Regions from separate parts of the Pengzhenrongella phosphoraccumulans genome, predicted to be linked through region 2. Evidence: riboswitches for the same ligand, from Rfam matches in the RefSeq annotation. Region 2 holds a riboswitch; the other holds the start of a gene.
The links. Region 2 has a riboswitch for S-adenosylmethionine ahead of VTA80_RS07875 (aminotransferase class V-fold PLP-dependent enzyme). Riboswitches for the same ligand answer to the same signal wherever they lie in the genome.

Region 1: it holds a riboswitch for S-adenosylmethionine, as region 2 does, so the genes downstream of both, VTA80_RS08460 (methylenetetrahydrofolate reductase) here and VTA80_RS07875 (aminotransferase class V-fold PLP-dependent enzyme) in region 2, are expected to answer to the same signal.

The regions. Positions count from the first base shown of each region.
Region 1 is NZ_CP144210.1:1,816,870-1,832,715, reverse strand. It holds gene VTA80_RS08470 ((deoxy)nucleoside triphosphate pyrophosphohydrolase) at 1-25, shown strand, start outside; gene metE (5-methyltetrahydropteroyltriglutamate--homocysteine S-methyltransferase) at 122-2,482, opposite strand; gene VTA80_RS08460 (methylenetetrahydrofolate reductase) at 2,494-3,543, opposite strand; SAM riboswitch class I at 3,548-3,640, opposite strand; gene VTA80_RS08455 (heavy metal translocating P-type ATPase) at 3,805-6,114, shown strand; gene VTA80_RS08450 (DNA-3-methyladenine glycosylase I) at 6,074-6,682, opposite strand; gene VTA80_RS08445 (hypothetical protein) at 6,795-7,034, opposite strand; gene VTA80_RS08440 (DUF3418 domain-containing protein) at 7,241-12,214, opposite strand; gene VTA80_RS08435 (MarR family winged helix-turn-helix transcriptional regulator) at 12,344-12,775, opposite strand; gene VTA80_RS08430 (exonuclease SbcCD subunit D) at 12,936-14,138, shown strand; gene VTA80_RS08425 (AAA family ATPase) at 14,138-15,846, shown strand, end outside.
Region 2 is NZ_CP144210.1:1,686,921-1,702,766, forward strand. It holds gene VTA80_RS07845 (acyl-CoA dehydrogenase) at 1-132, opposite strand, end outside; gene VTA80_RS07850 (TetR/AcrR family transcriptional regulator) at 132-914, opposite strand; gene VTA80_RS07855 (acetyl-CoA C-acetyltransferase) at 1,117-2,475, shown strand; gene VTA80_RS07860 (3-oxoacyl-ACP reductase) at 2,472-3,821, shown strand; gene VTA80_RS07865 (MaoC/PaaZ C-terminal domain-containing protein) at 3,818-4,960, shown strand; gene VTA80_RS07870 (pentapeptide repeat-containing protein) at 5,074-5,712, shown strand; gene VTA80_RS07875 (aminotransferase class V-fold PLP-dependent enzyme) at 5,753-7,156, opposite strand; SAM riboswitch class IV at 7,195-7,308, opposite strand; SAM riboswitch class I at 7,427-7,527, shown strand; gene VTA80_RS07880 (DUF1737 domain-containing protein) at 7,532-7,810, shown strand; gene VTA80_RS07885 (rhodanese-like domain-containing protein) at 7,807-8,229, shown strand; gene VTA80_RS07890 (O-succinylhomoserine sulfhydrylase) at 8,226-9,506, shown strand; gene VTA80_RS07895 (hypothetical protein) at 9,555-10,781, opposite strand; gene VTA80_RS07900 (hypothetical protein) at 10,950-11,258, shown strand; gene purQ (phosphoribosylformylglycinamidine synthase subunit PurQ) at 11,381-12,073, opposite strand; gene purS (phosphoribosylformylglycinamidine synthase subunit PurS) at 12,073-12,351, opposite strand; gene VTA80_RS07915 (hypothetical protein) at 12,433-13,716, opposite strand; gene VTA80_RS07920 (PadR family transcriptional regulator) at 13,716-14,078, opposite strand; gene VTA80_RS07925 (zinc-dependent alcohol dehydrogenase family protein) at 14,443-15,498, opposite strand; gene VTA80_RS07930 (amidohydrolase) at 15,573-15,846, opposite strand, start outside.

The DNA of each region.
Region 1 (15,846 bases), 130 kb from region 2:
CACGAGGCCGACCGGCGCGAGCTGAGAGGCCGCCGTCGGCCACCTGGAGACAGGGCAAGGACCGCCCGCCCAGTCTCAGCTGGGCGGGCGGTCCTGTGGCTTGGCCCGCAGAGTGTGGCTGTCAGGCGGTGGGGTGGAGCGTGGCCCGGACCGTCTTGGTGGCGGCCACCATGTGCTCCAGGCTCGGGGTGACTTCCTGGTAGCGGCGGGTCTTGAGTCCGCAGTCCGGGTTGACCCACAGCTCGTGGGCGTCGATCGAACCGACCGCGGCGCCGAGCAGCTCGGTCACCTCGGCCTCGCTGGGCACGCGCGGGGAGTGGATGTCCCACACCCCCGGGCCGATGCCGCGCGGGTAGCCGACCTCGGCGATCGGCTCGAGGATCTCCATCTTCGACCGGGCCGCCTCGATGCTCGTGACGTCGGCATCGAGGCCGTCGATCGCGCCGATGATCTCGCCGAACTCGGAGTAGCACAGGTGGGTGTGGATCTGGGTGTCCGCGCGCACGCCCGACGTCGCCAGCCGGAACGAGGCCACCGACCAGTCGAGGTAGGCGCTCTGGTCGGCCGCGCGCAGGGGGAGGAGCTCGCGCAGCGCGGGCTCGTCGACCTGGACGATCGGGATCCCGGCCGCCTCGAGGTCCGCGATCTCGTCGCGCAGGGCGAGCGCGACCTGGTTGGCCGTGTCGCCGAGCGGCTGGTCGTTGCGGACGAACGACCAGGCCAGGATCGTGACCGGCCCGGTGAGCATGCCCTTGACCGGCTTGGTGGTGAGCGACGCGGTGTAGGTCGACCACGCCACGGTGATGGGGGCCGGGCGCGCGACGTCGCCCCACAGGATCGGCGGCCGCACGCAGCGCGAGCCGTACGACTGCACCCACCCGTTCTGCGTGGCCGCGAACCCGTCGAGGTTCTCGGCGAAGTACTGCACCATGTCGTTGCGCTCGGGCTCGCCGTGCACCAGCACGTCCAGACCGATCTGCTCCTGGAGCGTGACGACGCGCTGGATCTCGGCGCGCATCTCGGCCTCGTACTGCTCGGTGCTCAGCTCGCCCTTGGCGTGCGCGGCGCGCGACTTGCGGATCTCGGGGGTCTGCGGGAAGGACCCGATGGTCGTGGTCGGCAGAGGAGGCAGGTGCAGCCGGGCGGCCTGCGCGGCCTTGCGTGCGGCGTAGTCCCCGCGGTGGAACGCCTCGCTGGTCAGGCCGGCCAGGCGGGCACGGACCTCCGGACGCACGACGCCGGGTGCGGTGCTGCGGTTGGCCAGCGCGGCGGTGGACGCGGCGAGGTGGTCGGCGATGGCGGCGCGGCCCTCGTCCAGCCCGACGGCGAGGGTCGCGACCTCACCGACCTTCTGATCGGCGAAGGCCAGCCACTCACGCAGGGTGGGGTCGAGCGCGGGCTCGTCGTCGACGTCGTGCGGCACGTGCAGCAGCGAGGTCGAGGTGCCGACCGAGACGGTCGCGGCGCCCAGGGTGCCGACCGCGTCGAGCCGGTCCAGCGCGGCGGACAGGTCGGCGCGCCAGATGTTGTGGCCGTCGATGACGCCGGCGACCAGAGCCTTCGACTCGAGCCCCGCGACCGGACCGGCCGGCAGCGTGCCGCGGACCAGGTCGAGCGCGATGCCGTCGACAGCCGTCGCGGCCAGCGCCGGCAGGGCCGCACCGAGGTCTCCGTACGGGGCGGCGACGAGGATCGCGGGCCGGGTCGGCCGGGCAAGGTCGCCGGCGAGCACGGTGTACGCCTCGACGAGGGCGGCGATGGCTCGCTCGGGGGTGACGTCGATCGAGTCGGACACCAGCGCGGGCTCGTCGAGCTGCACCCAGGTCGCGCCGGCCGCGGCGAGCGCGGTGAGCAGCTCGACGTACACGGGCAGGAGGTCCGCGAGCCGGTCGATCGGCGCGAAGCCCTCGGGGGCGCCGTCGGCCGCCTTCGCCAGGAGCAGGAACGTCACCGGACCGACCAGGACGGGACGTGTCAGCACGCCCTCGGCCAGGCCCTCGGCGAACTCACGCACGGGTCGGTCGTCCGCGAACCGGAAGACGGTGTCCGGGCCGATCTCGGGCACGAGGTAGTGATAGTTCGTGTCGAACCACTTCGTCATCTCGGCCGGCAGGTCGTCGCCCGCGCCGCGCGCGATCGTCGAGTAGCCCGCGAGGTCGAGGCGACCGGTGGCCGGGTCCACGAGGTGCGCGAACCGCGCCGGGACGGCCCCGACCACCACGGCAGCGTCGAGCACCTGGTCGTAGAACGAGAAGTTGGACGGGATCGAGGCGTCGGTCGGGTCGAGGCCGAGCTCGATCAGGCGCGTGCGCGTGCGGCTGCGCAGCGCGGCGGCCGCCTGCTCGACGTCGTCCGCGGTAGTCTTGCCTGCCCAGAACGACTCGATCGCCTTCTTGAGCTCGCGGCGCGGGCCGACGCGGGGGTACCCGAGGACGGTGCCGCCGGGGAAGCCCGGCGCGTGGGACGTGGGAGCTGCAGTCATGTCGTCGACCCCTAGATCGTGAGGTAGTTCGGGTGGGGTGCCGTGACCCGCGGCTCAATGGCCGGGTTCGGAGCCATCGGGGCTCCCCCGCCGAGGTGTACACCCTCGAGCAGGTCAAGTGCGGCTTCGTGCTGGTTGAACGTGTAGATGTGCAGGCCGGGAGCGCCGCCGTCGAGCACCTCGTTGGCCAGCGCGACGCTGGCCCGGATGCCGACGCGGTGGCGCTCGGCCGGGTCGTCGGCCGCCGCCAGGTTCGCCAGCAGCTCGGTCGGGACCTGCACCCCGGTGAGCTGCTCGAGGCGGATGAGCCGCGCGGGGTCGGTGGTCGGGATGACGCCGGCCACGATCGGGATCGTGATCCCGATCGCGCGCGCATCGCGGATCAGGTTGAGGTAGCTGCGCGCCTCGAAGAACACCTGGGTGATGGCGAAGTCGGCGCCGGCCTCCTGCTTGGCGAGCAGCGCGCGCAGGTCTTGCTCGCGCGAGCTGCCGGCGCTGGGGTTCCCGGCCGGGAACGCGGCGACCGCGACGCTCAGCTTGTGGGCGGCGCCACGCAGCGCCTGGCTCGCCGAGGTGACGCAGCGCGCCGCCTCGACCTCGCGCAGCAGCTCGACGAGCTCGCTCGCGCGAACCAGCTCTCCCAGTGGCGGCTCGAAGTTCGGTCGATCCTTCGGCGGGTCACCGCGCAGCGCGAGGAAGTTCCGCACGCCCTCGTCGAGGAACTCCTCGATCACCGCGACGACGTCCGCGCGCGAGACGCCGACGCAGGTCAGATGGGCGATCGGGAGGACGGACGTGTGTGCCAGCAGGTGTCGCACGAGCTCGCGGGTGGTCTGCCGGGTGGAGCCCGACGCGCCGTAGGTGACCGAGATGAAGTCCGGTCGCGCGGCGGCCAGCGCCTGAATCGTCGTCGTGAGGGCCCCGAACGACTTCGGGGAGCGGGGCGGGAAGAGCTCGAACGAGACGGTCGGCCGGTCGGTCGCGGCGCGCGCGGGGGCACCCGAATCAGCGGGGTACGGCTCGGGCGGGCTCGGGCGGTCACCTGGGTGGTCGATCGGCATGTCAACTCCATCGGTCCTGGCGGAAGCACCCACACCCTTTGCAGGGGGGTTGCTGCGGCGTCATCGAGCCAGGTCTCTCAGCCGCTCTGGATGGTGTTGGGAGCATAGACCGACAGACGTCCACGCAACAGAGATCGATCGACTGGTGAGACGCCAGTCTCACTCTGCGAGCATGTACGCGCGGGTGGGCCACCTGTCGGCGCAGGTGAGGCGGGCCTTTCGTCTCGCGCTGCACGGGGCCTGCGGGCTGACAATGGGCCGATGACGCGATTGCGTGAGAACAAGGAAATGCTCCTGTTCGCGACCTCGACGGCCCTGCTGCTGATCGGGGGCCTGGCCTGGCTGCTCTCCGCGGACACGTGGGCCAGCGCGGCGTGGATCGCCGGCACGGTGCTCGGGCTCGTCTTCTCCGTCTGGTGGACCGCGGCAGCGATCCGCCGGCGCCAGCCCAGCGTCGACATCATCGCCGTGCTCGCGCTGGGTGGCGCCATCGTCGTGAACGAGCCGTTCGCGGGCGCGATGATCACGGTCATGCTGGCGAGCGGCCAGCTGCTCGAGGCGCGCGCTGCGGCGCGGGCCCGCCGCGAGCTCAGCCTCCTGGCCGAGCGCGCACCGCGCACCGCCCGCCGTCGCGTCGAGGGCGCCGTCGTCGAGGTCGGCGTGGACGAGGTGGTCGTGGGCGACCAGCTGCTGGTCGGTACCGGCCAGATCGTGCCGGTCGACGGCCGGCTCCTCACGACCGCCACCCTGGACGAGTCCGCCCTCACCGGGGAACCGCTGCCGGTCGAGCGGCTCGCCGGCGACGACCTTCGCAGCGGGGTGGTCAACTCCGGTCCGCCGATCGACTTCGTCGCGACCGCGGTGGCCGCCGAGTCGACCTACGCCGGCGTCGTGCGCATGGTCGAGCAGGCACAGGCGTCCTCCGCGCCGTTCGTGCGTGCCGCCGACCGGTTCGCCGTGCTGTTCGTCCCGTTCACGCTCGTCCTCGCGGGCGCCGCCTGGGCCCTGAGCGGCGATGCCGTCCGGGCCGTGGCCGTGCTCGTCGTGGCCACCCCGTGCCCGCTGCTGCTCGCCGCACCGATCGCGATCATGTCCGGGCTGTCGCGTGCCGCCAGCATCGGGGTCGTGATCAAGGGCGGTGGAGCGCTCGAGCGCCTGGCGGGCGGTCAGGTGATGCTCTTCGACAAGACCGGCACGCTCACCCAGGGCCACCCCGTCCTGGCCGACGTCGTGACCGCGAGCGACCGGATGGATGCCGACGAGGTGCTGCGGCTCGCGGCCTCGCTCGACCAGGTCTCCGCGCACGTCCTGGCGAGCGCCATCGTGACGGGGGGCACCCGGCGCGGGCTCACGCTCGAGATGCCGGAGGACGTCGAGGAGGTCCACGGCTACGGGCTGCAGGGGACCGTCGGTACGCATCAGGTGAAGCTCGGCAAGGCCTCCTGGATCGTCGGTGACACCACCCCGCCGTGGGTCCGCCAGGTGCGTCGGCGCGCCGACCTCGAGGGCTCGCTCACCGTCTTCGTCGCCGTGGACGGCGAGCCGGCGGGCGCGTTCCTGCTCGAGGACGCGATCCGCCCCGACGCGCCCCGGATGGTCCGCGCGCTGCGCGAGGCCGGGATCTCGCGGGTCGTGCTGGTCACCGGTGACCGTGCCGACATCGCCGACATGGTCGGACGCATCGTCGGCGTCGACTCGGTCCTGGCCGACTGCGACCCCGCGGACAAGCTGCTCGCCATCGAGCACGAGTCCACCCGCGGCGCCACGATCATGGTCGGCGACGGGATCAACGACGCGCCCGCGCTCGCGGCGGCCGGCGTCGGGGTCGCGCTCGCCTCGCGGGGGGCGACCGCGTCGTCCGAGGCGGCCGACGTCGTCCTCACGGTCGACCGCATCGACGCCCTCGCCGACGCGATCCTCATCTCCCGGCGCTCGAAGCGGATCGCGTTGCAGGCCGTGCTCATCGGGATGGGCCTGTCGGTCGTCGCGATGGTCGTGGCGTCGGTCGGGCTGCTCCCGCCGGCCGCCGGGGCGATCCTGCAGGAGGTCATCGACGTGATGGCGATCGGCATCGCCCTGCGGGCCGTGCTGCCCGGCAAGGTCCACTCGATCGTCATGCCGCCCGCGGACATCGCGACGGCCTTGAAGCTGCGCGCCGAGCACGACGCGGTGCTGCCGGTGATCGAGCAGATCCGGTCGGTGGCCGACGCGTTGTCGACCCATGACTGCGATCTGGTGCCCGTCCGCACGCTGCTGGACCGGCTCGAGGGTGAGCTGCTCCCGCACGAACGCGCCGACGAGGAGCTGCTCGTGCCGCTCGTGGGTCGGGCGCTCGGGGGAACCGACGCGACCGCCGCGATGAGCCGTACGCACGCAGAGATCGAGCACCAGGTGAGCAAGCTGCGGAGGTTGCTCCTCGGGCTCGATGCCGACACCGTCCAGCCCGAGGACGTCATCGAGCTGCGCCGGTTGCTCTACGGGCTGTACGCCGTGCTGCGGCTGCACAACGCGCAGGAGGAAGAAGGCGCGTTCAGCCTGGTGCCGAGCCGGCCGGCGAGCGCGTCGAAGTAGCCCCGAGGACCACCGGGCAGGTCGCCAGGTGGTCGTCGACCAGGCCGCACGCCTGCATGGTGGCGTAGGCCGTGGTCGGGCCGACGAACCGGAAGCCCACCGCCTTGAGCTCGCGGGCCAGGGCGCGGGACTCGTCGGTCTGGGTCGGTACGTCGGTCCAGGTCGCGGGCCGTTCCCTGCCTGTCCCCGCACCCGCCGGGGCGTGCGACCAGATGAGCTCGGACAGCGTCCGGCCCTGGTCCCAGAGCGCGACGACGGCTCGGGCGTTCGCGACGGTGGCGGTGATCTTGGCGCGGTTCCGCACGATGCCGGCGTCGGCGAGCAGGCGGTCGACGTCGTCCTGGCCGAAGGCCGCGACGGTGCGCGGGTCGAAGTCGGCGAACGCCGCGCGGAACGCCGGGCGTTTGCGTAGCACCGTGATCCAGGAGAGGCCCGACTGGAACGCCTCGAGGGTCACGCGCTCGAACAGCTCGCGCTCGCCGCGCACCTGGTGGCCCCACTCGTCGTCGTGGTACGCCTCGTAGAGGGGATCGCCGTCACCGAAGCAGCGGGGGTCAGCTGTGGTCATGGGAGTCACTCTCCCTCATCGCGTCCACGCCATGACCGCCGCAGACGACGGAGCGGAGGCGGAGCACAGCGATCGACCCGCCTGGGGTCGGGCGGCCGCGCGGCCGGATGCGTCAGGACCAGCTCTGACGCCGGGGGAGCAGGGCGAGGGCCAGGCCGGACGAGGACGCCCGGGCGGAGACCAGCAGCGACTCGGCCGGTGCCGGGTGCTGCGTCGGGATCCCGTACCACTCGGCCCACGGGTCGATGGGGACGCCGGAGAGACCTGCGGCCACGGCTGCGAGGGTGTCTGCGTCGGGAACGCTTCCTACCGCGGCGAGTACCGCGAGGGTGCCGTACAGGTCTGTCGTCATGCATATGACTATCAGTCATGCCTGTGGTGACTGTCTATGACCTCGCGACCCGTCACAGCATCGACGCAGGTGGCGGTGGTGGAGGAGAAGCAGGTTCACCCGTCAGGGGTCCGCCGTTCGGCAGCAGGGTGAGAACCGCTGTCACAGTCAGCGAGCTCTGTGACACGTGGCTGTCACAGGTCAGGCCGTCGGCTCACATCGCCGGGTCAGCCCGCGAGGACCGTGCGGATCCGCTTCTCCGAGATGGGCCCGGGCGTGCCCAGCTGCTGCGCGAACAGGCTGACCCGGAGCTCCTCGAGCATCCAGCGCACCTCTGCGAGAGCGGCTGCCCGGGCCGCGTCCGGGGCCGAGCGCGCGGCTCGCGCGCGGGCGTCCGCGTACGCGTCCTCGAGCTCGCGGATGCGCCAGGCGGTCTCGGCGTCGCGGTGCGGGTCGTCGGCCGCCTTGGACAGGCGGTGGCGCGCGGCCTTGAGATACCGCACGAGGTGCGGCAGCCGGGCGGCACCGGTCTCGGTCACGAAGCCGTCGTGCACGAGCGCGGCGGCCTGGTCCCGGATGTCCTGGAGCGTGTTGAGCAGCGCCAGGCTCGTGGCGCTGCGGATCGCGCCGTCGAGCTCGCGCGCGGCGGTGAGGACCGCGACGAGGTCGGCGACGAGGCGGAAGACCGTGTCCTCGAGGTCGCGCCGGACGGCCTCGCGCAGCGCGGCGTAGGCCACCGCGTCCCGGACCGCCGAGCCGGCGGCGGGCGGGCGCGCATCGAGCAGCGCGTCGACCGCGGCCAGCTGGACGTCCGCGACGAGCGCGTCGGTGCTGCGGTACGGGCTCGCGGCGAGCGTGAGCGCCTGGGTGCCGGACCACCGCGTCGTGATCCGCGCGGTCGCCAGCCCGGTCTCGAGCACGAGCAGCCGTCGCAGGCCGCGTCGGTGCTCGGCGCCCTGCAGGGCCGGGTCAGCGAGCACGCGCAGGGCCACCTGGAGCGCGCGGGCGGGTCCCGGCTCCTCGACCAGCGCGGGGTACCCGCGCACGACGATGCCGGCGACGGGCGTCTCCACCACGAGCGGGATCACGCCGCCGGTCAGGTCGGTCGGCCACGTGGTGAGCCCGAGCCGCTCCGCGATCGCGGGTGCCGCGGCCGGTTGCGCCGGGGTGGGTGCCCGGCTGGGCGCCGCACCAGAATCAGTCCCGGATGATGCGGTGGCGTTCGTCGTGGTCGACGGTGCGGCAGCCGACGTTGAGGCAGCCGACGCCGCGGCGCCCACCCGGCCGCCGGGCGTCGTCGGGCCCGGCTTCGACCCGTCGCCCTTCTGCACGGGCTTGGACGCTTTGTTCGAGGCCCGCACCGCGTCCCGGACGGCCGAGCGCACCGCGACGCGGACCGCGTCCTGCGTGTGGGCCGCGAGACGCCGCTGGAGCGCGACGAGATCCTTGCTCTCGTCGACCATGAGGTTCTCGCCGGCGCGCTCCTCGTGCACGCGGAACGTCATCCGCAGGTGCGCGGGCAGGCGCTCGTCGTCCCACGCGTCGTCGGGGATCTCGACCCCGCGCAGCGCGCGGACCGCGCTGGCGACGGCGTCGTGCAGGGAACCGGCCATGTCGCCGGCGCGGACCGTGTCGATCCACGACGGCAGGTGTTCGTCGATCCAGCCGACGACGTCGCGGGCGACGTCGGGCGCGGGCACCAGCTGGACCCGCACGGGCTTGGCGAGCGAGCGGATCAGCGCGACGACCAGCTCCTCGCGGACCCCCGGGACCATCCAGTCGAAGCCCTCGGGCCGCACGCGGTTGAGCACGACGACGGGGATGTGCACGGTCACGCCGTCGGCGTCGGTGCCGGGCTCGAACTGATAGGTCAGGGGCAGCTCGAAGTCGCCCTGGGGCCAGGTCGACGGGAAGTCGGCCTCGCTGACGGCGCCGAGCTCGGCGTCCGGCACGAGCATGGCGAGCGTGAAGGTGAGCAGGTCCGGCTCGGTGCGCCCGGCGGTCTTCCACCACGTGTCGAAGTGGCGCGCAGAGACGACGTCGGCCGGGATGCGCTCGTCGTAGAAGGCATACATCGCGTCGTCGTCGACCACGAGGTCACGGCGCCGGGCACGGTGCTCGAGGCTCTCCGCCTGGTCGAGCAGGGCGCGGTTGGCGTGGAAGAACTCATGGTGCGTGGTCCACTCGCCCTCGACCAGCGCGTGCCGGATGAACAGCTCGCGGGCGTACTCGGGGTCGACCTTGGAGAAGAGCACGCGGCGCTGCGCGACGATCGGCACCCCGTAGAGCAGCACCTTCTCGGACGCCATCGCCGCGCCCTGCTTGGTCGACCAGGCCGGCTCGGAGTAGGTGCGCTTGACCAGGTGGCCGGCGAGGTCCTCGGCCCACTCGGGCTGGATCCGGGCGGCGTCGCGCCCCCAGAGCCGCGAGGTCTCGACGAGCTCGCCGACCATGATCCAGGCCGGGGGCTTCCGCGACAGCGGCGAGCCGGGGAAGATCGCGAACCGCGCCCCGCGCGCGCCGAGGTACTCGTTGCGGGCGCCCTTGCGGACCGACGACGCCGACTTCTTCGCGCGGTGCGCGGGCGCGGCCTTGACCTCGGTGGCCTCCTGCATGCCGATCTGCGAGAGCAGCCCGGACAGCAGCGAGACGTGGATGCGGTCGGCGTCCCACTCGAGCCGGAGGTTCGACTCGTCGGGGGCGGTGTCGCTCGCGAGGAGGGTCTGGGCGGCGCCCGGCGCGGTCCGACGACGGGGCGGGGTGCTGACTGCGGCCGTGCTCGTCCCGGCGCCGGCCGACGCGCCCTTCGCGGCGCTCGTGGACGTGTGCAGCGCGTCCGGGTGACCGCCGTCCGCGGCCAGGCCGCCCGACCCGGCGAGCGCCTGGTCGCCGTCGGGCAGGGGACGCGGGCGGGCGGGCTCGACGCGGATGCCGAGCGGCTTGGCCATCTCGCGCAGCTGGGTGACGACGTCCTGCCACTCGCGCAGACGCATGTAGTTGAGGTGCTCGTGCTTGCACATGCGGCGGAAGGCCGAGCTCCCGAGCTCGCGCTGCGAGTACTTCACGTGCTCCCAGAGGTTGAGGTACGTGAGGAAGTCCGACGTGGGGTCGGCGAACCGGGCGTGCAGCTGGTCGGCCTGCTGGCGCTGCTCCAGCGGGCGCTCGCGCGGGTCCTGGATCGACAGCGCGGCGGCGATGATCATGACCTCGCGCGCGACGCTGCGGCGGCCGCCCTCGACGATCATCCGGCCCAGGCGCGGGTCCATGGGCAGCTGCGCGAGGGCGCGGCCGACGTCGGTCAGCTGCGCGCCGACCTTCCGCGCGTCCGACGCGGTCGGGTGGGTGCCGTCGGGGTGGTCGCCGGCGGTCGTCGGGATCGTCTCGAGGGCGCCGAGCTCGGTGAGGAGCTGGACGCCGTCGCGGATCGAGCGGGTGTCGGGCGGCTCGACGAACGGGAAGTGCGCGACGTCGTCGGGCGTGGAGGCGACCCCGACCGCGACCATCTGCAGGATCACAGCGGCGAGGGAGGTGCGCAGGATCTCCGGCTCGGTGAACTCGGGGCGCGAGTCGAAATCGCTTTCCGAATACAGCCGGATCGCGATGCCGTCCGCGACGCGGCCGCACCGACCCGCGCGCTGGTTGGCGGAGGCCTGCGAGATCGGCTCGATCGGCAGCCGCTGGACCTTGGTCGCCTTGGAGAACCGAGAGATCCGGGCGGTGCCGGGGTCGATGACGTAGCGGATCCCGGGGACGGTCAGCGAGGTCTCGGCGACGTTGGTCGCGAGCACGAGACGGCGGGTGGTGTGCCGCTCGAAGACCCGGTGCTGCTCGGCCGACGACAGCCGCGAGTACAGCGGGATGATCTCGACCGCGTCGGTGCGGCGCTGGTCGGCGACCCGCGGGCCGAGGTGCCCGGCGAGCGCGTCGGCGGCGTCGCGGATCTCCCGCTCGCCCGAGAAGAACACCAGGATGTCGCCGGGACCCTCGGCGCACAGCTCGTCGACGGCCTCGCAGATCGCGGTCAGCGGGTCGCGGTCCTCGGCCTCCTTCTTCGCGCCGGGGTGCCGTCGGTCCGAGCCCGCGCGCGACCTCCCGCGCGACTGGTCGGACGCGCCCGCACCCGCGGACGGGTCGACGTCGGCGGGGTCGGGCTCGTCGGGAGACAGCGGGCGGTACCGGAGCTCGACCGGGTAGGTGCGTCCGGTGACCTCGACGACGGGGGCCGGCACGCCGTCGGGCCCGGCGAAGTGCTCCGCGAACCGCGTCGAGTCGATCGTGGCCGAGGTGATGATCACCTTGAGGTCCGGGCGCTGCGGCAGCAGCCGGGTGAGGTACCCGAGGATGAAGTCGATGTTGAGCGATCGCTCGTGCGCCTCGTCGATGATCAGGGTGTCGTAGGCGCGCAGCATCGGGTCGCGCTGGATCTGCGCGAGCAGGATGCCGTCGGTCATGACGCGCACGAGCGTGCCGTCCGACGACGTGTCGGTGAACCGCACCTGGTAGCCGACGATCTCGCCGAGCGGGGTCCCGATCTCCTCGCTGATGCGCTCGGCGACGGTGCGCGCCGCGATCCGCCGGGGCTGGGTGTGGCCGATCTGGCCGGCGCGGCCCCGCCCGAGCTCGAGCAGGATCTTCGGCAGCTGGGTCGTCTTGCCGGACCCGGTCTCGCCCGAGACGATCACCACCTGGTGGTCGCGGATCGTCGCGGAGATGTCCTCGCGGCGCGCCGAGACCGGCAGGTCGGGCGGGTACGTGATCGGCGGGACGACGACGGCGCGTCGGACCGTCGCCTTGCGGCTCGCGCGGGGAGCCTGGCGGGCGTCGAGCGCCGCCGGGGTCTCGTGGGAGCCCGGACGACGGTTGCGCGGCGGCCGGTTGGCCCGCGCGGTCCGGTCGGCGCGCTCAGGTCGGTTGGTGCGCTCAGGTCGGCCGTTGCGCGCGGGCCGGTCGGTGGTGGGGGGCGCCGAGTCGGTGGTGGCAGGCGCCGGGTCGGTGAGAGAGGGCGCCGAGTCGGTGGTGGCGGGCGGCCCCTCGGTCGTGGGCAGCGGCCCGCCGGTCACGTCCTTGGCTGGCGTCGTGGTTCGGCCGCCGCGGCCACGCGAGGCCCCGCCGCGACGTCGTCGGCCACGGGAGGGTGAGGAGCCGTTGCCGGACTGCGGTGTCGACTGCCCACCGTCCGGTCCCGCCGCGATCTGCTCCACGACCGTCCATTCTCCCCGACCGGAGCCGCTACCCCTTCCAACCGCCCAGTTTTCCGAGGAATCGGTGCGTCCGGCGCGCACATCTCCCTGAGAAGCGGGGGGTGGGGACGGGTGAGCGGGGGGAGGTGGTCAGCGGGGGGTCGGGTCGCGGAGCTTGGTGCACAGCCGGGCGAGCTCGGCCTGCTCCTCGGGCGACAGCGCCGTGCCGACGCGCGCGACGATCGATCGCGCGTGCCGCCGGCCGGTCTCCTGCTGCACCTCGCGGCCCAGGTCGGTGAGGACGACTCGCGTGCCGCGCCCGTCCTGCGGGTCGCGCGCGCGGTGGACCAGCCCGTCCGACTCCATCCGCTCGACGAGCCGGCTGAGGCCCGGCTGGCTGAGCCGCACGTGCTCCGCGAGCTCGTGCAGCCGGACGCCGGTGGGCGCGCAGTCGGTCAACGTGTAGAGCACGTCGTACTCGGGCATCGTCACCGGTCCGCCGCGGAAGTCCTCGGCGAACTCCTTGATCAGGGTGATCTGGGCGCGCAGGAGCGACTCCCAGGCTTCGACGGCCGAATGCATCGAGGACCTCCTTGAAGACCCATGCGCTGGCATCGACTGTATCGGCACGCCGGTCGGCCGCTCGGGTCGCCAGGTCTCGCGACCGTCATCGGCCGCACCGATCCACCGGTGCCCGGCGAGGAGCGTCGGGGATGTGGGTGGGGGCGGCTACCTTCGGGGCATGCGACTCCTGCACACGTCCGACTGGCACCTGGGCCGGACCCTGCACGGGGTCGACCTGCTCGAGCACCAGGCCGCGTTCCTCGACCACCTCGTGGAGCTCACGCGCTCCGAGGGGGTCGACGCCGTCCTGGTCGCGGGCGACGTCTACGACCGCGCGGTGCCGCCGGTCGAGGCCGTCACGCTGCTCTCCGAGACCCTCGCGCGCCTGTCGGAGCACGCCGTCGTGGTGGTGACGTCGGGCAACCACGACTCCGCGATCCGGCTCGGCTTCGGTGCGGGCCTCATGCGGGCGGGCGTCCACCTGCGCACGCGCGTGGCCGACGTCGCGTCGCCCGTCACCCTGGCTTCTCGCGCCGGCACCGGGGACGCTCCGGTGCTCGTGTACGGCCTGCCGTACCTCGACCCGGACGTGGTGCGCCGGGCGCTGGCGCCCGTCCCGGCCGAGCCGCTCGCCCGGTCGCACGAGGCCGTCACGGGCGCGGCGTTGGACCGCGTGCGCGCGGACCTGGCCGGCCGGACGGCGGCCGCCGCGGCCGCGGGGACCCTCGCGCCGCGCGCCGTCGTGATCGCGCACGCGTTCGTGCTCGGGGGTGAGGCCTCGGAGTCCGAGCGGGACATCCGGGTCGGTGGCGTCGACCACGTGCCCGCCGGGCTGTTCGCGGGGTTCGACTACGTCGCGCTCGGGCACCTGCACGGGCCGCAGCGGATCGCGGGCCCGGTCGGCACCGTGCTGCGGTACTCGGGCTCGCCGCTGGCCTACTCGTTCTCCGAGCTGCACCAGGTGAAGTCGAGCGTGCTGATCGACGTCGGCCCGGACGGCGTCGTCGGCGCCCCGCGACTGGTCCCCGCGCCGGTCCCGCGGCGGATCGCGGAGGTGACCGGGACGCTCGAGGAGCTCCTCGGGGCTGCCGGGGAGCCGTACGTCGCCGACTGGTTGCGCGTGATCGTGACCGACGTCGCCCGGCCGCCCGAGCTGTACGCGCGTCTCAAGGTGCGGTTCCCGCACGCCCTGGTGGTCCAGCACCGACCGCCGACGGCGGCAGGCGAGCGCGAGCACGTGGCGGTGACCTCGGCGCGCGACCCGCTCGAGGTGGCCGCGGAGTTCGTCCAGCACATCACCGCCGCCGGACCCACCGTCGCCGAGGCGGACGCGCTGCGCGCCGCGCTCGAGCACGTCCTCGCGCTCGATCGCAGCGCCTGATGCACCTGCGCTCGCTCACGCTGCAGGCGCTCGGGCCGTTCACCGGGACCTACACGATCGACTTCGAGCAGCTCGGCGCATCCGGGCTGTACCTGCTCGAGGGCCCGACCGGCTCGGGCAAGTCCACGATCATCGACGCGATCGTGTTCGCCCTGTACGGCAAGGTCGCCTCGGCGGACTCGAGCGACGACCGGCTGCGGTCGGGCTACGCCGACCCTGACACCGAGACGTTCGTCGACCTGGTGTTCGAGACCGGCTCGGGCGAGTACCGCGTGCTGCGCAGCCCCGAGTGGCAGCGCGCCAAGAAGCGCGGCGCGGGCACCACCAAGCAGCAGGCGTCGGTCAAGCTGTGGCGCCTCGCCGGACCCGACGGCGCGTTGGAGCCGGGGACGGTGGACCCCGCAGGCGGCGAGCTGATCTCGACGCGGCTGGACGAGGCGGGCGCGGAGATCCAGCGGGCGATCGGGCTCGACCGTGCCCAGTTCGTGCAGACGATCGTGCTGCCGCAGGGGGAGTTCGCCAGCTTCCTGCGCGCGGACCCCGAGCACCGCCGCAGCCTGCTGCAGAAGGTTTTCGGTACCGCCGTGTACGAGCGGGTCCAGGACCAGCTCGCCGTGATGCGTCAGGACGCCCAGCGCGCCGTCGGCGCGGCCCGCACGGACGTCGGCGCAGCCGTGGCCCACTTCCTCGGGGCCGCGGAGATCGCTGATGGCGCTCAGATCACTCATGACGCGCAGATCACCCATGGCGCGCAGATCACCGACGTCGCGGAGATCACCGACGACGCCGTCGGGGGCGCGGCCGGGCACGGGTCGCTGGCCTCGGCGAGCGAGTTGCGCGCGTTCGCGGACACGGCCTCCGCCGAGGTGCTGCCGGCGGTGCGGGCGCACGTCGACGCACTTGCGGCCGCCGCGGCGGAGGCGGCCGCCTCCGCCGCGATCGCCCGGGACGGGCTGGCCGGGGCACGGTCGGGTTTCGACACGGCTCGGGCGCTGGCAGACGCCATCGCGCAGCGCGACGCCCTGCGCGCCGAGCGCGACCGGCTCGCCCAGGACGCGCCCGCCCGGGCCGCCGACGTCGAGCGCCGCGACCTGGCCCGGCGCGCGGCGGTCGTCACCTCCGTCCTCACCGCCGCCGAGGTCGCCGCCGCGGCCGCGGAGCAGGCCCGGGATCGGCTCACCCGCGCCCGGGCACAGGTGCCCGCCGAGCTCGCCCTGCTCGATCGCGTCGGCCTGACCGCGGCCCGCGACGACTACGCCGCCCAGGCCGCGACCCTTGCTCGGCTCGCCGACCTCGAGCGCGACCTGCCCGACCGCCGTCGCCATCTGGCGGCCGACCAGGCGACCCTCGCGCGCGCCCTGGCCGAGCAGGAGAGCCTGGCGGCGGACGCCGCGACCCGGCCGGCCGTGCGCGCCGAGATCCTCAGGGCGACCGCCGCCGCCCGGGAGGTTGCCGCGGACCTGCCCGCCCGCCGCCAGCAGGAAGCCGCCGCCCGCGCCGCAGCGGAGGCCGCGCGGTCGGCCGAGACTCTCGCGGTGACGCTCTCCGCCGCCATCGCGGCCGCCGCTGAGGCGCTCGCGACGGCCCGCGAGGCGATTGCGGGCGAGGCGTACCTGCGCAGTCGCCGGCTCGCGGGGATCGCCGGTGAGCTGGCCGCCGGCCTCGCCGCGGATGCGCCGTGCCCGGTGTGCGGCGCGCTCGAGCACCC
Region 2 (15,846 bases):
GGCGAACACGCGCGCCTCGCGGCGCACGTCGGCGTACTTGCCAAGAAGGAGGTTCTCCAGCCGCGCGACGTCGATGGCGGCGGCCGGACCCGTGGCCGGAAGGGTGGCGGGGTGCTCGTTCATGGTGCTCATCAGGTCTCCTGTGCGGGTGAGGTCGAGGGACTGGGGGTGGTGGTGCTGGATGTGGCAGTACTGGGTGGTGCGACAGCGACTGAGGTGAGTTCGGGAACGTCGTCGTGCAGGGTGAGGGCGCGGCCCCGCGCGAGGAACCCGACGGGACCGGCCCAGAGCCACGCGGCGACCTGGGCGGTGAGCTCCGTGCGGGTCAGCGCGTCGGGCTCTGCGCCGTGGCGCAGCCAGCGCTCGCCCGCGCCGCGGACGAACCCGACCGCGCCGGAGGCCCATGTCTCGGCCATGACCTGGCTCGCGGGACCGGCAGGCGAGCCGGCGTCGGTCAGCGCGTGCGCGAACGGGGCGGCCACGAGGTCGGTCACCGCGTCGAGGAAGCGCCCGAGCGGCGACCCCGACTCGAGCGATCCCTCCCGGGTGACGAAGAAGTAGACGTTCGGCGAGCTTTCGATCATCTCGAGGTAGACCCCGACCATCGCCCGCAGCCCGTCCCGAGGGGTGGCCGAGGCCCGCAGCGCGCCCTCGAGCGCCCCCTGGATCTGGAGCACGACGGACTCGGCGACGGCGATCTGCAGCCCGAGCTTGTCGCTGAAGTAGCGGTAGACGATCGACTTCGACGTGTTGGCGGCCGCCGCGATCTCGTCCATCGACACGTCCGGGCCGCGTTGGTGCACGACCTTGCGGGCGATGCGCACGAGCTCGGCCCGGCGCGCCTCGCGGTGATCGACCCACCGCGTGGACCGGCCGTCGACGGACTCGCCCGGCAGGGGAAGCGGGGGGCCCATTCCCGACGAAGGACCTGTGATTTGGCTCACGAAACGGACAGTATCAGGTACTGTCGGTTCCGGACACATATCACAGGGGGTTCGGCCGGTCTGGGCCGGAGGTCCCGGGGGTGCGTCCCGGGAGTCCCCATTCCACGAGGAACCACGGCTGGATTGCGCAACCGACCGACACCACTGAAACGACTACGCGAGAGGAACTGCCATGGCGGCATCTCCCACGAACTCCCCCGACACCCGCACGACCCCGACGGTGCGACGCGCCGTCGTCGTCGGCGGGAACCGGATCCCGTTCGCCCGAGCAGGCGGGCCGTATGCGAACGCGAGCAACCAGGACATGCTCACCGCGGTCCTCGACGGGCTCGTGGCGCGGTTCGCTCTGCAGGGTGAACGGATCGGCTCGGTCGCGGCGGGCGCGGTGCTCAAGCACTCGCAGGACTTCAACCTGACCCGCGAATCGGTGCTCGGCTCGGCACTGTCGCCCGAGACCCCGGCCTACGACGTGCAGCAGGCGTGCGCGACCGGGCTCGAGACCGTCATCGGGCTGGCGAACAAGATCCGCCTCGGCCAGCTCGACTCGGCCATCGCGGCCGGGGTCGACACGACGTCGGACGCGCCGATCGCCGTGAGCGACAAGCTGCGCCGCGCGCTCCTGCAGCTGTCCCGCGCGCGCACGGCGGGCCAGAAGCTCAAGGCCGTCGCCTCGATCCGCCCGAAGGACCTCGCGCCCGCACCGCCACGGATAGTCGAGCCGCGGACCGGCCTCACCATGGGCGAGCACCAGGCCCTGACGACCGCCGAGTGGGGCATCACGCGTGAGGCGCAGGACACGCTCGCGCTCGCCAGCCACGTCCGGCTCGCGGCCGCGTACGAGGCCGGGTTCTTCGACGACCTCGTGACCCCGTACCGGGGCCTGACGCGGGACCAGAACCTGCGCGCGGACAGCTCGCTCGAGAAGCTCGGCAAGCTCGCGCCGTCGTTCGGCGTGAAGCTCGAGACGCCGGCCACCATGACCGCGGGGAACTCCACCCCACTGTCCGACGGCGCGTCCGCCGTCCTGCTGGCCTCGGACGAGTGGGCCGCGGAGCACGACCTGCCGGTGCTCGCCGTCGTCGTCGACGCCGAGGCGGCCGCGGTGGACTACGCGCACGGCAAGGACGGGCTCCTCATGGCGCCGGTCTTCGCGGTGCCGCGACTGCTCGCCCGCAACAACCTCACGCTCGACGACTTCGACTTCGTCGAGATCCACGAGGCGTTCGCCTCGACCGTCCTGTGCGCGCTCGCGGCATGGGAGGACGACGAGTTCTGCAAGGCCCGGCTCGGGCTGACCGGCGCGCTCGGTTCCGTCGACCGCGACCGGCTCAACGTGACCGGCTCGTCGCTCGCCGCCGGGCACCCGTTCGCCGCGACCGGCGGGCGCCTCGTCGCGACCGCGGCGAAGCTCGTGGCCGACCGCAAGGCGTCCCTCGCCGGCACGACCGACGCGGACCGCCCGGTCCGCGCCCTGATCTCCGTCTGCGCCGCTGGCGGCCTGGGCGTCACAGTCATCCTGGAGGCGGCGTGACCGACACCTATCTGAACCTCGTCAACTCGGGGTTCACGAAGAAGCTCGCCAAGCAGCTCGGTCTGCCCCGCCCCGTGCCGCTGACGCGGTACCGCCCCGGGCAGCCGCTCGTGAGCGGACCCGTGCTCGTGCTCGCGGCCGAGAGCAGCGCCAAGGAGGCGGACGCCGTCGCGCAGAGCCTGGTCGGCTGGGACCTCGACGTGCGCCGGCACGCGTTGCCGGGCGACCGGTTCGGCGCCGTCGTGCTGGTGCTCACGGAGATCGCTCACCCGGACGAGCTGTCCGCGCCGGTGCTCGAGGCGGGGGCCGTCCTGCGCTCGCTCGCCCGCGGCGCCCGCGTCGTCACGCTCTCCCGCGTGGCGACGGCCGACGACGCCCCGGCCGTCGCGGCCGCCCGGCAGGGGGTGGACGGGCTGCTGCGCTCGCTCGCCAAGGAGCTGCGCGGCGGGGCGACCGGCAACGGAGTACAGCTCGCGGGCGGGGTCGGCATCGATGCGCCGTCCGCGGTCGGCGCGCTGCGGTTCTTCCTATCGGCCCGGTCCGCCTACGTCGACGGGCAGCTGCTGACCGTCGACACCTCCGCCGGCACGGTGCCCGCGGACTGGGACCGCCCGCTGGCCGGCCGGGTCGCCGTCGTCACCGGGGCGGCGCGCGGGATCGGCGCGGCGATCGCCGAGACGATCGCGCGGGACGGCGCGACGGTGATCGTCGTCGACGTGCCCGCAGCCGGCGAGGCGCTCGCCCGGGTCGCCAACCGGATCCACGGCACAGCCGTCCAGCTCGACATCACGGCGCCCGACGCCGGCGAGCGGATCCTCGCGCTGGCGCTGAAGCGGTACGGCGCGCTCGACATCGTCGTGCACAACGCCGGGATCCTGCGCGACAAGCTGCTCGTGAACATGACGCCCGAGAAGTGGGACGCCGTGCTCGCGGTCAACGTGGCCTCCCAGCTGCGGATGAACGAGCAGCTGCTCGTCTCGGGGGAGTTCACGCGCGCGCCGCGGATCGTCTCGCTCGCCTCGACCAGCGGGATCGCGGGCAACCGGGGGCAGACGAACTACGGCGCGTCCAAGGGCGGCGTCATCGGCATGGTGCGCGCCACCGCGCCGCTGCTCACGGCCTTCGGCGGGACGGCGAACGCCGTCGCACCCGGGTTCATCGAGACCGACATGACCGCGAAGATCCCGTTCGCATCCCGGGAGATCGCCCGGCGGGCGAACTCGCTCCAGCAGGGCGGGCAGCCGATCGACGTCGCCGAGGCGGTGGCGTTCTTCGCCTCACCGGCCGCGGGGGGCGTCGTCGGGCGCGTGCTGCGGGTGTGCGGGCAGAACCTGGTCGGCGCATGAGGGCGCCCGAGACACGGGCGGGGGTCGCGCTGCCGAAGACGGAGCGTGGCCCGGGCGGGGCGTCCCGCGCTGGTTCGTCCCGCGCAGGTTCGTCCCGCGCTGGTTCGTCCCGCGCAGGGGCGACCCTGACCGGGACGCCCGACGTCGGGCCGGAGTCCGGGCGGGTCGAGGTCACGCTCGCCACCGTCCCCGGGCTCGGCGGGCTCTACGCGCGCGGCGTCGCCGGCTCGGCCCGGATCGCGGTCGCGACCCGCCTCGGCCGGGCGGTCGACGCCCTGCCCGACGTCGTCTACGTCGCGCACGGCGTGCGCGCGGACCCGGGCCACCTCACCGCGTACCAACACCTGCTCGGCGAGAGCGCGTCCGACGTGCTGCCGGCCGGGTTCGTGCACGTGCTGGCGTTCCCCGTCGCGACGGCGTTGATGGTGCGCGGGGACTTCCCGCTGCCACTCGCCGGCATGGTGCACCTGGAGAACCGCGTCGAGCAGTTCGGCCCGATCTCGCTCGGGGAGGAGCTCGACGTGCGGGCGTACGCGCGTGACCTGCGCGCCCACCGCGCCGGGACCCAGGTCGAGCTGGTCACCGAGGTTCGCGTGCCCGGCGGGTCACGCGGCGGCGAGCTCGCCTGGCGCGGCACGTCGACCTACTTGGCGAAGGGCACCCATCTCCGCCCGGACGAGCTGGGCGATGGGCAGACGGTGGGCGAGGACCAGAGCTCCCCCGCCGGCGACGCAGGATCCGAGGGCGGACGCACCGCGGGCCGCCGCGGGTCGGACCCGTGGACTCCGCCGGTTCCGACCGCGCAATGGCGGTTGGCCGGGGACGTCGGGCGACGGTACGCCACGGTGTCCGGCGACCGGAACCCGATCCACCTCTCAGCCCTGACCGCGAAGGCGCTCGGGTTCCCCCGCGCCATCGCGCACGGGATGTACACCGCGTCGCGCGCGCTGGCCGGCGTCGGCCCGGCGCGGACGGAGGCGTTCACCTGGACGGTGGAGTTCGCCAGCCCGGTGCTCCTGCCCGGAACGGTCACGGTCCGCATAGCGGCCGCCGACAAGGGCGCCCCCGGCTACTCGTACGCGGCTTGGAACGCCGGTTCGTCGAAACTCCACCTCACGGGAAAGGTAACCCCCCTCTAAACCCCGCCGTGCCCCGCGAACTCGGAGGTTTCCGGCGAGCTAGGACACCCGGGTGTCCTAGCTCGAGCCGAACCTCCGAGTTCGCGGGGCCTGGGGGCGTGGGAGGGTGGGGCGTGAAACGGCGCATCGGACATGTGGAACTCCCGGAGCTCACCTCGTTCTCGGGGGAGCTCGAGGCCGACGGCGACTATGACAGCGTCGAGCTGCTCAACCTCGACCTCAGCGGTCAGAACGCGGAGAACTCCCGCTTCCTCGGCTGCCGGCTCGCGGGCTGCGTGCTCGATGACGTCGCGCTCACCCGCGCGCAGCTCGCCGACTGCGTGCTGACCGAGCTCCGCGCGCACACGCTGGACGCCATCGACTCGGCGTGGCGCGACGTCGCCGTCACGGACTGCCGGCTGGGCGCCGTGACGGCCTACGGCACGCACCTCACCCGCGTACGGATCACGGGCGGCAAGCTCGACTACGTGAACCTGCGCGACGGCGCGCTCACCGACGTGGTGTTCGAGGACTGCGTGATCGGCGAGCTCGACCTGATCGGCGCCCGCCTGATGCGCGTGACCTTCACGGGGTGCCGCGTCGGCCAGCTCGACGTGACCCGCGCGACGCTCGACCGCGTCGACCTGCGCGGCGCGGACTACAGCGCGCTCCGCGGCCTGGCCCACCTCCGCGGCGCCACCATCTCGACGGACCAGCTCACCGACCTCGCCCCGCACCTCGCCGCCCACCTGGGCCTCACGGTCCAGGACTGAACCCAGCCCTCTCCCTCCCGCACACGCAGGCCCCGGTGGTTTACCGGGTGGGGGTGGGGGTGCAGGCTGCTGCTGTTGCGGCTAGGGCCGTCAGGCCTTGGACCGCCAGGAGGGGGCGGGGGTCGTGGGGGACCGTCCAGCAGCCGTCGACGATCGTGTACGGGGCCGACGGGCCGGTCGTCACGTAGGTGCGGACCGCATCGAGGAGGCGGTCGACCGACTCCTGCTCGCTGCCGACGCCGACGCTCGCGCGGATCGCGCCCTGCGGCGCGCCGAGCCGGGCGAGCAGCGGGTGCGCGCAGAACCGGCCGTCGCGCACCCCGATCCCGTGCTCGGCGGCGAGATACGCGGCCACGAGGCCCGGGTCGTGGCCGACGACGTCGAACGCCACGACGCCGACCGGATCGGTCGAGTCGGGCCAGATCCGGAACACGTTCACGCCGTCGATCGCCTCGAGACCCTCGACCAGCCGGGCCCGCAGCCGACCCTCGTGCGCCGCGAGCGCGCCCGCCGGGAGCGCGGCGAGCGACTCGCAGGCCTGCGCCAGCGCGATCGCACCGATCACGTTCGGCGACCCGGCCTCGTGCCTCGCGGGCGACGTCGTCCAGATCGTGCGGCCCGCGCGGACCTCGCGCACGGCGCCCCCGCCCGCGAGGTAGGCCTCGCCCGCGTCGAGCCAGTCGCGCCGACCCACGAGCGCGCCCGCGCCGAACGGGGCGTAGGTCTTGTGCCCGGAGAACGCCACGTAGTCCGCGCCGCTCGCCGCGAGCGAGAGGCCGCGGTGCGGCACGAGCTGGGCGCCGTCGACGACGATCCGGGCGCCGGCGTCGTGCGCCAGGCGGACGACGTCCGCGATCGGCAGCGCCTCGCCCGTCACGTTCGAGGCACCCGTGACCGCGACCAGCGCGTACGACGACGCCGCCAGCTCGCCTTCCAGCGCGGCCAGGGTCGCCGCGACGGTGTCCTCGATCGGCAGCACGGTGGCGTCCAGGCGCTGCCAGGGCAGCAGGTTGGCGTGGTGCTCGACGTCGAGCACGAGCACCCGCCCCCCCGCCGGGACGCAGCCGGTGAGCAGGTTGAGCGCGTCGGTGGTGTTGCGGGTGATGATCGTGACGTCGTCCGGGCGCGCGCCGACGAAGGCGCCGATGGTCTGCCGGGACGCCTCGTACAGCGCCGTCGAGACCTGCGAGAGGTACCCCGCGCCGCGGTGCACGCTCGCATACAGCGGCAGGACCTCGGTCACCCGGGCGGCCACCGACTCGAGCGCGGGCGCACTGGCGGCGTAGTCGAGGTTGGCGTACGTGCGGGTCGTGCCATCGACGAGCGGCACGCGGGTCGCGGCGCCGACGACGGGCAGCAGTGCGCCGTCGGCCCGGTCGGGCCGGTGCGCGCTCGGGAGGGCGGAGATCGTCGGCGCACAGGTCGACGTCGCGGTAGTGGTCATGAGAGTCCTCCGGCAGGTCTTTCGGACCACCGGAAGGCAGTCCGCGCTTGCCTCGACCGGACGGTCGAAGCCAGGTCGTCACCCGGGGCACCCCACCGCGGAAGGAGGGTTGCCGGCCAGCAAGCCGGGGCTATCTGCTGGCACTCGTGACCTGTGACGAGGATCAGCCACGCGTCGCCGGACTGTCAACGCCGAATCGGAACGTCTCAAAATGTGAACAATTGAGTCTCGCTTTTTGGCGGAATCGGCGACCGGCACCTACGATCCTCGTCACCATCCAGAGCGGCCGAGAGATCTGGCTCGACGACGCCGCAGCAACCCCCCGCAGCCCCGGCCGCGGTCGAGGGTGCTACCGCCAGGACCGATGGAGGACGCATGAGCACCCTGACCACCCCCGCGACGGACCCGACCGGGACCGGCGAGGACCGGCTGCGGTACCGCCTGCTGACCGGGCCCGACGACCGGACGTTCTGCGAGCGCGTCAGCGCCGCGCTCGACGACGGGTACCGCCTGCACGGCAACCCCGCCGTGACGTTCAACGGCACCCGGGTAATCGTGGCGCAGGCCGTCGTCCTGGACCACGCGATCCAGGACGATCCGCCTGCGGTGCCGACGTGGACCGCGATCACGGCGCAGCCGGCGGCGACGGCATGAGCGGGTACGCAGGCGACCTGACCCCGACCGAGGCCTGGGACCTGCTCGCCGCCGACGAGCGCGCGATCCTCGTCGACGTGCGAACCGAGGCGGAGTGGCGGTACGTGGGCGTGCCCGATGTCGGCTCGCTGGGCCGGGCGGCCGCGCTCGTCGAGTGGGTCGGCTACCCCAGCGGCGCCGTGAACCCGAACTTCCTCGCGCAGCTCGCCGAGGCCGGCCTGGCCGCGGGCGACGGGCGACCCGTGGTGTTCCTGTGCCGCTCGGGCGTGCGCTCGGTCGCCGCGGCGAAGGCCGCGACCGCCATCGGGTTCGGCCCGGCCTACAACATCCTCGAGGGGTTCGAGGGAAACCTCGACCCCGGCGCGCACCGCGGCGGCACCGGCTGGCGGGCCGCCGGCCTGCCCTGGCGGCAGTCGTGAGCGGCGACGGCCGGTCGCCGTCGGGCACTGGCGCCGTCCCCGGGCCCGGCGCGTGGGACGACGGGTCCCTGCCGCTCGAGCGCCTGCGCCCGGACACGCTCGCCGTGCGCGGCGGGCACGTGCGCACGCCGTTCGCCGAGACGTCCGAGGCACTGTTCCTCACCCAGGGGTACGTCTACGCCCACGCGGCCGACGCCGAGGCGGCATTCGCGGGTCAGACCGACCGGTTCCTGTACTCGCGGTACGGCAACCCGACCGTGGCGACGTTCGAGGAGCGCCTGCGCCTGATCGAGGGCGCCGAGGCCTGCTACGCGACGGCGACCGGCATGTCCGCGGTCTTCACCGCGCTGGCCGCCCTGGTCAAGGCGGGCGACCGGATCGTCGCCGCGCGCGCGCTGTTCGGTTCGAGCCTCGTGATCTTTGACGAGATCTTCGCCAAGTGGGGCGTGCACACCGACTACGTCGACGCGCACGTGCCCGAGCAGTGGGAGCGCGTCCTGGCGACGCCCGCGACCGTGGTGTTCTTCGAGACGCCGTCGAACCCCATGCAGGACCTCGTCGACATCGCCGCGGTGAGCGCGCTCGCGCACGCCGCGGGCGCCGTCGTCGTGATCGACAACGTGTTCGCGACGCCCGTGCTGCAGAAACCGCTCACGCAGGGGGCCGACGTCGTCGTCTACTCGGCGACCAAGCACATCGACGGGCAGGGGCGGGTGCTGGGCGGGGCGATCCTCGGGTCGCGCGAGTTCATCACCGGGCCGGTCCAGCTCTTCCTGCGCAACACCGGGCCGTCGCTCAGCCCGTTCAACGCGTGGGTGCTGCTCAAGGGGCTCGAGACGATGTCGCTGCGCGTGCGCGCGCAGACGGCGGCGGCGCTCCAGCTCGCGACCTGGCTCGAGGCGCAGCCGGAGATCGCGCGCGTGCGCTACCCGTTCCTCGCCTCGCACCCGCAGCACGACCTCGCCCGGGCGCAGATGTCGGGCGGCGGGACCGTGGTCACGTTCGACCTCGCCGTGCCCGAGGGCACCGAGACGGACGCCGCGAAGAAGGCCACGTTCGCGTTCCTCGATGCGCTCGAGGTCATCGACATCTCGAACAACCTCGGCGACGCGAAGTCGATCGTCACGCACCCGGCGACGACGACGCACCGCAAGCTCGGTCCGGCCGGGCGCGCGGCGGTGGGCATCGCCGAGACGACGGTGCGGCTGTCCGTCGGGCTCGAGGACCCGCTCGACCTGATCGACGACCTGGCGCGGGCGCTGCAGCTCAGCGCCTGAGCCTGCTCCGGGCCCCTCGGCTCGGCCCAGGTCGGCCCGGGCGGCCCGCTAGGCCGTGACCGCGGCCAGGAGCCCGGGGAGCGTGGCACGCAGCTCGTCGACCGCCGCCGACGGCATCGGCAGCTCGGTGAGGCTGAAGTCGACCCAGGCGGCCACCACCACCGGTAGTGCCGTCCGGTCGGCCGCGGTGAGCGTCAGGCGTCGCGGCAGCCAGCGCGCGAGGAAGGTCGCGAGCTTGACCGGGCTCAGCCGCAGCGGGCGGCCGTCGTCGTAGTCGCAGCCGTAGTCGACGAGCTCGCGCGCGAGCAGCTCGACCGACTCCGGCGCGAGGTCGGCGAACGCCGTCGCGGGCGAGGACCCGCGGAACTGCGCCACGAGCGCGGCGCGCGTCGCCGGGTCGACGACGCCTCGCGTGTCGAGGGCCGACGGCGTGGGCAGTCCCGCCGCCGCGAGCGCGCCACGCACCTCGTCGGTCGCCGGGCCGGTGGGGGCCGGGATTGTCGGCAGCAGTCGCAGCCGGGCCACGGCCAGGGCCTGCATGTCGTCGAAACCGGCCGCGGTGTGCGGCTCGTCCGTGCGGTCGGTCGCCGCCAGGGCGCGCTCGAGCAGGAACCGTGCGGCAAGGAGGTCGAGCTCGACGTACCGCTGGAGCGGATCGTCGCCGTCCCGCGCCATGGCGGTGCGCAGCGCACCGAGGTCCTCGACGACGAACACCTCCGGGCACCAGCCGCCGAGGTGCGAGAAGTCGACGTGGGCGAGCAGGGCGTGGGTGCGGCCGGTGCCGCTGAACTCCACGGCGACGGTCGCCTGGTCGCCGAACGCGTCCGCGAGCACCATCGCCCGGTCCGCGGTCCACGCGTCGATCGCGTCGGCCCAGGACGGCAAGGTCCCGGCCGGCAGCTCCTGCACGCGGCGCAGCGCGCGCAGGCGCGACGGTTCGCCCGGTGCCAGTCGCGCGAGCGTGACGAGCGCAGCGCCGGCCGCGGGGTTCGCGCGGGCGGCGAGTCCGTCGATGAAGGCGTCCAGCGTGCCCACGGGAACGCCGGGGTTGTGGTCCTCGATCCCTCGCATCGACCCGAGGAGCTCCGTGACCAGGATCTCGGCGTCGAGCGGGTCGTCGGCGGCGAGCGAGCCGCCGAGCGCCTCTTCGAGGTCGGCGTACACCGCGTCGAGCGCGGTTCGGCCGACCGGCTCGGTCCGGGCCGTGGCCCGCGGCCGGTTCGCGGAGGGGTTTGGGCGGTGCTTCTTCTGGCGCTTTCGGCTGACGGGGCTCACGACCGTCGAGTGTCACCGTTCGCCGGACGAGGTACAAGTTCGCTGGTCACGCCGCCGGGCATCGCGGGAGGGGTGAGTCCCGCGGCCCTCCTCCGGGGACGTCCTGGCACAGAGCCCCGGCGGAGACACCCAGCGGTGTCGTCCGGCGGTGCTAGCGTCCAAGCCCTCATGGACACCGCCGAAGCCCTCCCGTACCCGCCCTGGAACCCCGGCGGCGAGCTCGGGCTGGCCCTGCGCACGGCCGCGGACGCGCTCGAGCGGAACGGCCTGCGTCCCACCGGGACCCACCGGCTCACCGACATGACCCGGCACCAGCGCGCCGCGCTCGGCGCGCTGCTCGGCTGCGGCATGGTCCGGCCCCAGGTGCTCCTCGACCTCGAGGTGCTCGACGCGATCTTCCGCGGCAAGTACCGCCTCGCCGGCGGCGTGGTGGAGGCCTGCGAGCTCGCGCTCGGCCGGCCGCTCGTCGCGGCCTGAGGCGGGCACCGCCGCACCCGACCCGACGACGGGCCGCCGTCGGGCATGGAGCGCGAGGCCGCCCGGCGACCCCGGCCGGTGAGCTCAGCAGGCGAGCTCAGCAGGCGAGCTCAGCCGACAGCTCAGCCGACGAGGCTGTGCAGCACCGAGGTGAAGAACTTTAGGCCGTCGGTGCCGGTGCGCGGTCCGTTGACCCCGTCCGGGCCGTAGCCGACCTCGACCGCGTGCTCGGGGTGGGGCATCAGGCCGACGACGTTCCCGGCCGCGTTCGTGATGCCCGCGATGTCGCGGCGCGAGCCGTTCGGGTTCCAGCCCTGGTAGCGCACGACGACGCGCCCCTCGCCCTCGAGCTCGTCGAGCGTGCGCTCGTCGGCGACGAACTGGCCGTCCTGGTTCTTGAGCGGCACGGTGATCTGCGCACCCTTGGCGTAGTCGCGGGTCCAGGCGGTCCCGGCGTTCTCCACGACGAGCTGCTGCTCGCGGCAGACGAACGTGAGCTGCTCGTTCTTGATCATGGAGCCGGGCAGCAGGTGCGCCTCGCAGAGGATCTGGAAGCCGTTGCAGATGCCGAGCACCGGCAGGCCGGCGTTCGCCCCGTCGATGATCGAGCCCATGACCGGCGCGAACCGCGAGATCGCCCCGGCGCGCAGGTAGTCGCCGTAGGAGAAGCCACCGGGCAGGACGACGGCGTCGACCGCGCGCAGGTCGGCGTCGGCGTGCCACAGCGCGACGGGCTCGCCGCCGGCAAGGCGCACCGCGCGGGCGGCGTCCCGATCGTCGAGCGTGCCCGGGAAGGTGACGACCCCGATGCGCATCAGGCGAGAGGTTCGGTCGAGCCGACGACCTCGGGCGCGACGGCGACCCGCACGACGTCCTCGATCACCGGGTTCGACAGCACGGTCTCGGCGGCGGCGAGCGCGGCGGCGAGCACCTCCGGGGTGACCTCGCCGTCGACCTCGAGCTCGAACCGCTTGCCCTGGCGCACGCTCGTGAACTGCGCGAACCCGAGCCGCGGGAGCGCGCCAGCGACGGCCTTGCCCTGCGGGTCGAGGATCTCGGGCTTCGGCATGACATCGACGACGACACGTCCCATGCGGGGATCACTCCAAAAGGTGCGCGGGTGGCTGTGCGCCCAGGATACCGAAGCGAGCGCCTGCCCTTCGCACCGTCCGTCCTACGCGGTCGTCGGCCGGGGTGCGGGGGTGGGGATCGCATACGGGTCGGGCCAGGTCCAGACCGCCATGGGCTGGTCGACCTCCAGCGGCCGACGGCGTCGTCGGCCCACCAGGTGGGCGAGGTCGCCCAGGGCGAGCGGGGCGCCGCCGTCGTGCTCGGTCCGGCGTATGACGAGCCAACCGATCAGCGCCGCCGGGCCGACCAGCGAGCCGAGGGCAGTCGCGGGGACGCCGACGGTGAAGTCGACCCCGGTGCTGGTGGAGACGAGCAGCGCCAGCAGGAGGTGCCAGGCGACGAGCGCGGCGACGACCCAGCGGGCGGTACGTCCGCAGCCGAGGAGGGTGCGGTGCGGCTGGGCGGGTCGACCGGTGGCCCGACGGGGGACGCCGACGAGGAGAGCGGCGGTGACCGGAACGGTCAGTGCGACGGCGACGGCGCCGAGGGTTACCTGGAGCGCGGTGGGGAACCCGTACTGGAACAGCGGGAGTGTGAGCGTCCCGCCGAGGAACTCGTAGGTCGCACCGTGGTCGCCGGGGGCGGCGAACCTGCTGGCCAGGAGCATCGCACCGGCCGACGTGAGGCCGACGAGTGCGGTTGCGCCGAGGATCGGGCGCGCCGCGAGCCGCGCCGGGGGGACGTACCGGTAGCCCGACGGTCCGGCGAAGATCAGCGGGATCGACGGCTCCGGCGGGAAGAACCGGCGCAGCGCCTCCCGGCGAACATAGCCCCGGGTGGTGAGCACCATGATCACCCAGACGACCAGCGCACCGACGACCGCGTACGAGCTGCCGTCGATCCACATGACCACGACGATGAAGAGCACCGGCCATAGCCGCCGGACGCTGTACAGCGCTCCGGTCACGTCGTCCCAGAGCCACGGGTGGTATCGCTCCGGCATCCGGCCATCCCACAGCCGGTACGCGAGCATCGCCCGCGGCGGTGGGTGCTCGCGCCACCGGGTCGCCCAGCCGCTGCGGATTACGTCAGCGGCGCCGCGCAGGTCCAGCCGGGTGGCGCCGGGTTCGGCGAGATCGGCTAGGACCTCGGTCATCTCGGCGGCCCGGGCGGCGCGCCACCGGCGCGGGTACGCGCGCAGCCAGAACCGGGCCGAGCGCGCGAACCGGGGATCGACCCGACCAGGAGGGGCAGGCATGTCGGCCGGCCCGGCGGACTGCCGGCTCGGCACTGCGTCGGGGGACTGCCAGCTCGGCGGACTGCCGGCGGGCTGACGGCTCGACGCGCCGTCGGGGGACGGCGCCGCGGGGCGGGCGTCGTCGGGCATCAGACCGAACCCGCCGCTGCGCGCAGCACGAACCCCGAAAACCCGAGCTGGCCGGCCGGGCGGGCCCGGAGCACGACCTGCGCGCGGCGGGCGATCGCCTGCAAGCGAGCAGTCTCGGCGGCGAGGGCGTCACCGCCGGCATCCGTGAGGCGGTAGTAGCGGCGCAGGCGACCGTCGACGATCTGCTCGCCGGACGCCTCGGCGTACCCCTCGGTCACGATCCTGTCGAGAATCCCGTACAGGGTGCCGGCGCCGAGGCGGACCACGCCGTCGGAGAGCTCCTTGACTGCCTGCGCCACCCCGTAGCCGTGCCGCGGTTGTTGCGCGAGCGCCAAGAGCACCAGGTACGTCTGCTCGGTCATCCGGAAGGCCACCACCGATATATATCACTCAACGACCTATGTGCGCCGGTGATTGCGTTTTGGTGATTGCGTTTTGGTGATCGCGGGTGGGATCCGTCGGCGCGGAGCATGGTGCCGGTGGTGCCGAAGTGCTCGAAAACTCGGTCGACCCGGTCACGCGAGCCCCACCTGTCCCGTGCTCCGCGCGGGCGCCTGGTGCCCACAGCCGCACGGGGGGCCGGTGGGGTGCGTGGTGCACGCGCGGAGTCTCCTGCGCCACACCCGCCCCAGGAGTCCCTGATGCGGCTGTCCGCACCTGGCATGCGGGGGGCGGGGGCGGGCCGGGACTGGGGCCGGGAACGGGGCGGCGGGGCAAGTTGCCGGTCTACGGCACGACGACCGTCATGCCAGGTCCTGTGGGCGGCCCACCCATGGCGGCCAACGCCGCCGGGGCGTCGTCCAGCCCGATCACGCGCCCGACCAGCCGGTCCGGCCGCAGCTCCCCGGACGCGATCCGCGCGAGCATCGCCGGGTACTCGTGCGCAGCCATGCCGTGGCTGCCATACAGCTCGAGCTCCCACCCGACGACCCGGTCCATCGGCAGCGGCGGCCGCGCGTGCGCCCCGAGCAGCAGCCCGATCTGCACGTGCCGGCCCCGGCGCCGCAGGCCGAGCACCGATGCGAGCGCGGTCGCCAGGGTGCCGAGCGCATCGAGGCTGGCGTGCGCCCCGCCGCCGGTCGCCGCGCGGATGGCGGTCGCCACGTCGTCAGCAGACCCGGTCCCGCACGCGCCGGGATCGAGCGTGACCTCGGCGCCGCACCCGGCCGCCGCCGCGCGCGCCGCCGGCGACACGTCCAAGGCGACGACGCGGGCGCCGTCGGCCACGGCGATCATGACGGCCGAGAGCCCGACGCCGCCGCACCCGTGCACCGCGACCCAGTCGCCGGCGCGCGGTCGCGCGTGCACCGCGACCGCGCGGTACGCGGTCGCGAACCGGCAGCCCAGGGCGGCGGCGGTCACGGGCGACATGCCGTCGGGCAGGCGGACCAGGTTGACGTCCGCGTGGTCGAGCGCGACGAGCTCGGCGAACGACCCGGCATGCGTGAACCCCGGCTGCGTCTGGCGCTCGCACACCTGCCCCTCGCCGGCGAGGCACGCCGTGCACGTGCCGCACGCGCACACGAACGGCACGGTCACGGCGTCGCCCACGCGCCAGTCGCGCACCGCGGGCCCGACCGCAGCGATCGTGCCCGCGAGCTCGTGGCCCGGCACGTGCGGGAGGGTGATCCCGTCGTCGTGCCCCTGCCAGCCGTGCCAGTCGCTGCGGCACACGCCCGTCGCGGCCACCCGCACGACGACGCCGTCGGCCGGGCACGCCGGCACCGGCACCTCGCGCACCGCGAGCGGCCCGCCGAACTGCTCGAAGACGACCGCCCGCATGGTGTGCGGGGATGTGGTCGGCAGAAGCGTCGTGGGCTGGGGCGTCGTCAGGTCGGGGGTCGCGGCGTGGGGCATCACCGGTCCAGCGTGCACCAGGTCCAGCGGCCCGCGAGCAGCGTCCCGCTCACCGGCATGGCCCGCAGCGTCGCGGCATCGGCCTCGAACGGGTCGACCTCGACGATCGCGAGATCCGCGACATCGCCCACCTCCACCTGGGCCCGGCCCCCGGTCGACGCCGCGAGCGCGACGTCGAGCGGCAGCTCCTGCTCGGGGTGCCAGGCCGGGCGACCGTCCCGCGTGCGGCGCACCGCCGCAGCGATCGCGAGCCACGGGTCGAGCGGCGCCACC